Regions from separate parts of the Paenibacillus sp. JSM ZJ436 genome, predicted to be linked through region 2. Evidence: riboswitches for the same ligand, from Rfam matches in the RefSeq annotation. Region 2 holds a riboswitch; the other holds the start of a gene.
What was found. Region 2 has a riboswitch for S-adenosylmethionine ahead of metA (homoserine O-acetyltransferase MetA). Riboswitches for the same ligand answer to the same signal wherever they lie in the genome.
Positions count from the first base shown of each region.

Region 1: another riboswitch for S-adenosylmethionine. It lies ahead of ACH6EH_RS12115 (methionine ABC transporter ATP-binding protein); the one in region 2 lies ahead of metA (homoserine O-acetyltransferase MetA).

Region 1 covers NZ_JBISEO010000008.1:38,420-40,622, forward strand. Annotated here, with positions in the region: gene ACH6EH_RS12110 (Cthe_2314 family HEPN domain-containing protein) at 54-773, shown strand; SAM riboswitch class I at 892-1,036, shown strand; gene ACH6EH_RS12115 (methionine ABC transporter ATP-binding protein) at 1,151-2,170, shown strand; gene ACH6EH_RS12120 (methionine ABC transporter permease) at 2,170-2,203, shown strand, end outside.
Region 2 covers NZ_JBISEO010000003.1:146,582-148,784, forward strand. Annotated here, with positions in the region: gene corA (magnesium/cobalt transporter CorA) at 1-493, opposite strand, end outside; SAM riboswitch class I at 928-1,059, shown strand; gene metA (homoserine O-acetyltransferase MetA) at 1,151-2,068, shown strand; gene ACH6EH_RS04920 (PLP-dependent transferase) at 2,113-2,203, shown strand, end outside.

The DNA.
Region 1 (2,203 bases), on a different contig from region 2:
GCCAGCTGCCGCGTCTTATATGAACTTGAACTTGAACGTAGGGAGGTTACGCCATGCTTCGAATACTGCTTGGGGAGGAGCCTAGACTTAATCACGGGCTCATGGAAGATGCGATAGAAACCATGGTAACAACCACACAGCTTCTGCAGAAGGAAATGGACAAGAACCAAGACCCCACGCATGATTTCCGCAAGCTGGAGATTTGGACGCGCGGCTTGATTGTGTCCCTGGATGAGCTGGAGCAAAGCTGCTTTGCAGCAGGACATTTTCGTAAATCGATCAAGGCAGGATATGTCGATGAGCTGTCCATTCAGGAGCAGGGAGAGTACGGCCGTTACGTTTACTTTTACAAAAATGCATTTATCCGGGTCTTCTCCATTCTCGACAAGCTCGGAACCGTGCTGAATGATCTTTACGACCTCAACACATCTAAGGTCAAGGCGCATTTCAGTTATTTTACGGTGCTGCGGCAGTTTAAATATTTGAAAACCCATGAGGATTTATCCCGGGAGCTGGAAGCCATCAAGGACAGCTATCGCAATCCGATGTCCGTGCTTCGCAAACGCCGTAACGCCGAGGTGCATTACATGAATTCGGAAATGCAGGATGATCTGTGGCAGCGTCATAAGGGTCTCAACGACAAGGTGGAGCTGGAGGATCTGGATCAGCATCTGGATGATCTGAAACAGGGGCTGGATATGGTGTGCAAGACACTGGCTGCGTCCTATCACTACACCAATAAGCTCTGGTCTGAAAGAGGAATGAAGGCGTAAAGCGGGTTTAACTTTCCTTGAAATTCCTTTTGACTTTAGAATGAAAACGGCATATACTAACTATTGCATTCATGAATAGTTTCTGAAAACGATCAAATTATAATTTCATATCGATGTTTTCTTATCGAGAGAGGCGGAGGGACAGGCCCGATGAAGCCCGGCAACCGACTTCTGAGTCACGCGCAGCATACCGCGGGAATCAGAGGTGTCATGGTGCTAATTCCTTCAAGACTGAGCGACAGCGCAGTCTTGGCAGATGAGACAAGGCATCTTTCTTTCGTTAGCGAAGAGAGCCCTTTTTTGATTCTGTATCTGAGGAATCCATAGGGCTCTCTTTTTTTGGTTAAAATGAAGTGAAGGGAAGGAGTGTGCAGCTTGTGATTGAGCTGAAGCAGCTTACGAAGCATTACGGTAAACCGGGTGCGTTGACAACCGCTTTGTCAGGCCTCGATTTATCTATACAGAAAGGCGAAATTTTTGGAGTGATCGGGCATTCCGGAGCCGGGAAAAGCACCTTGATTCGCTGCGTGAATCTGCTGGAGCGTCCGACCTCGGGAGAGGTCTGGGTGGGCGGTGTCGAATTAACAGCTCTCGGCAAAAAACAGCTGCAGGAGGAGCGCCGCCGAATCGGAATGATCTTTCAGCATTTCAATCTGCTCTCCTCAGCGACGGTGTATGACAATATTGCGTTTCCGCTTCGGCTGATCAAGACGCCCAAGGCGGAAATGGAACGGAAGGTCAGTGAGCTGCTGACGCTTGTCGGTCTGGAGGCACATCGCAATAAATATCCCGCACAGCTGTCCGGGGGACAGAAGCAGAGGGTTGGCATAGCCCGAGCACTGGCCAGTGATCCTGAGGTGCTGCTATGTGACGAGGCCACTTCGGCACTGGATCCGCAGACGACGGATTCCATCCTGAAGCTGCTGCTGGACATCAACGAGCGCTTTCAGCTCACGATTGTTCTCATTACTCATGAAATGCATGTTATTCAAAGCATCTGTGACCGAGTTGCTGTCATTCATCAGGGCGGGATTGTGGAGCAGGGGCCGGTCACGGAAGTGTTTCTTCGACCTAAGCACGAGGTTACCCGTGATTTTATTCGGGAGGATCAAAGATTTATTCCGGAGGCGCTGTACGAGCAGGGAGCTTCTTCTCAAGGGTCCCACAGCCAGACAGTCAAAATTACGTTTCTGGGGCCAAAAACCTACGAGTCCACTCTATCCCAGACCGTGAAAGAAACCGGCGTCGCTTTTGCAATTTTACAGGGCAAGATTTCAACGATCAAGGCAACCCCTTATGGCCAGCTGATCGTTCGATTTGAAGGCCAGCCGGAGGCGGTAGCTGCCACGATTGCGGCACTTCAGGCAGAAGGACTTGATGTGGAGGTGGCAGGCTGATGCTCGGATTGGATTTTACCCTGGTGGATTGGG
Region 2 (2,203 bases):
TCTTGGTATGCATTAGAATATCCTCTTCCAGCTGCTCGATCCGCACTTCGATCCGGTCGCCCACCGTGAAGTAATTATCGGTGACGAGATCGATCAGAACATACAGGAACCGGTCCGGGGAGTTCACTTCCTCTTCCCACAGCAGCGGCTTGATGGCACGCAGCTCATGAATCTTCTGGCGGGTCACTGTAATAATAAAATGCCGTCCGAGAAAAATATTCAGCGCCCGCAGAAAGATCTCTTCATCATCAAATCGGATGCTGTTCACAACGATAAAATAATGGCTCTCATAAATTTCAATCTTGGGACGCTGCTCCTCTTCCGTCAAGCAGTCCTCTACCGCCAGATCATGCAGAGAGAATAAGGGCTGAAGCGCAGCCAGATCCTCCAGATCCGCATCTATCCAGTAGAAGCCCTCGGCTGGCGGAGTGAGGGTCGTTTCAAGGTCATCCACCGAAGTAAAAACGCCGGCGTTTACCAGTCGGATCTTCATCTGATATCCTCCTTTTCACAGAACACGTGGATACGGTCGTTGAATAAGGCACAGGTATCAGCAGCCAGCCTGAATTGGTTCATTATATTTATGTAATTACCATAAAAATAACGTCGCCGCAGGCCGGGAAGCTGATGGGTCTCCTATGCGATTGTATGTCACGGAGTACAAGCCTCTGGCCCGGGTCACCGTCCATTTTTATGTCACCTCTTTCCCTGCAAACGATTAGCACTCGTCTAGTATAACGCCGGGTTAGGGACCTTTCAAGGCTGAATTCCGCGCATTCAAGGCCCTTATCTCACCGTATGAAGGAAAAGAGAAACAGGTTCTTCAAAATGCGCCTTAAACCGTCTTGACGGGAAAAAAAGAATGTTTTAAAGTAAATGTCAGAAGTGATTCATGTCAGTCATTATTAAAATTTCATATCGTTGTCAATCTTATCAAGAGCAGGTGGAGGGACTAGCCCGATGAAACCCGGCAACCGGCAGCAATATCGCACGGTGCTAATTCTTGCAGGATGAAGTGAATGCCGGGACAGGCATTTGCGGCATTCTGACAGATGAGAGAGAATCATAATCTACGTTTACGTACATATGACCTTTCTCAGCTATAGAGAAGGGTCATTTTTTGATGGAATCAAAGAAGGAGGAACACGCTATGCCCATTAAAATTCCGGATACCCTGCCAGCTAAGGAAGTGCTTGCAGGGGAGAATGTTTTCACTATGGATGAGAGTCATGCCTTTCAACAGGATATCCGTCCGCTGCGGATTGCAATCCTGAATCTGATGCCGAACAAGGAAACGACGGAAACCCAGCTGCTGCGCCTGATCGGGAACTCCCCGCTGCAGGTCGATGTCGTACTGCTGCATCCGAGCTCACATACATCCAAGAACACGTCGGCAGAGCATTTGGAGGCGTTCTACAAAACCTTCGAGGAAGTGAAGCACCGCCGGTTCGACGGAATGATTATTACAGGTGCTCCGGTGGAGCAGCTGGATTTTGAGGACGTGAATTATTGGGATGAGCTGAGGGAAATTATGGAGTGGACGAAGGATAATGTAACCTCGACGCTCCATATTTGCTGGGCTTCCCAGGCGGGACTGTACTATCACTATGATGTGCCCAAGTACACATTGCCTGACAAATGCTTCGGGGTGTTCCCGCATACGACCAGTGACTCCACCGTGCCTTTGCTGCGCGGCTTTGACGAGATGTTTCATGCTCCGCATTCCCGCCATACGGAGGTGCGCCGGGAGGATATTGAGCAGCACGGGGATCTTCAAATTCTGTCCGAGTCCGAGGAGGCGGGCATTTATCTCGTCGCTTCCCGCGATGGCCGCCAGATCTTCGTTACCGGTCATTCCGAATATGACGCGGATACGCTGCGGTGGGAATATGAACGAGATGCCGCCAAGGGCCAGGAGGTCGAGCTTCCGAAGCATTATTATCCGTCAGATGATCCTTCGCGCAAGCCGCCGGCAATCTGGCGGGCCCATGCCAACTTATTGTTCTCGAACTGGCTGAATTACTATGTCTATCAAGCGACGCCGTATGACATCGGTCCGCAAAACTAAAATATCATGTCAAGGATAGGTATCTGGAGAGGAGTATACCAAGCGTGGACAAAAACCAGTTGAACATAGAAAGCCGCCTGGCACAGATCGGGTCGGTTGAGGAGCCGGTTACCGGCGCGATCAATTTTCCAATAT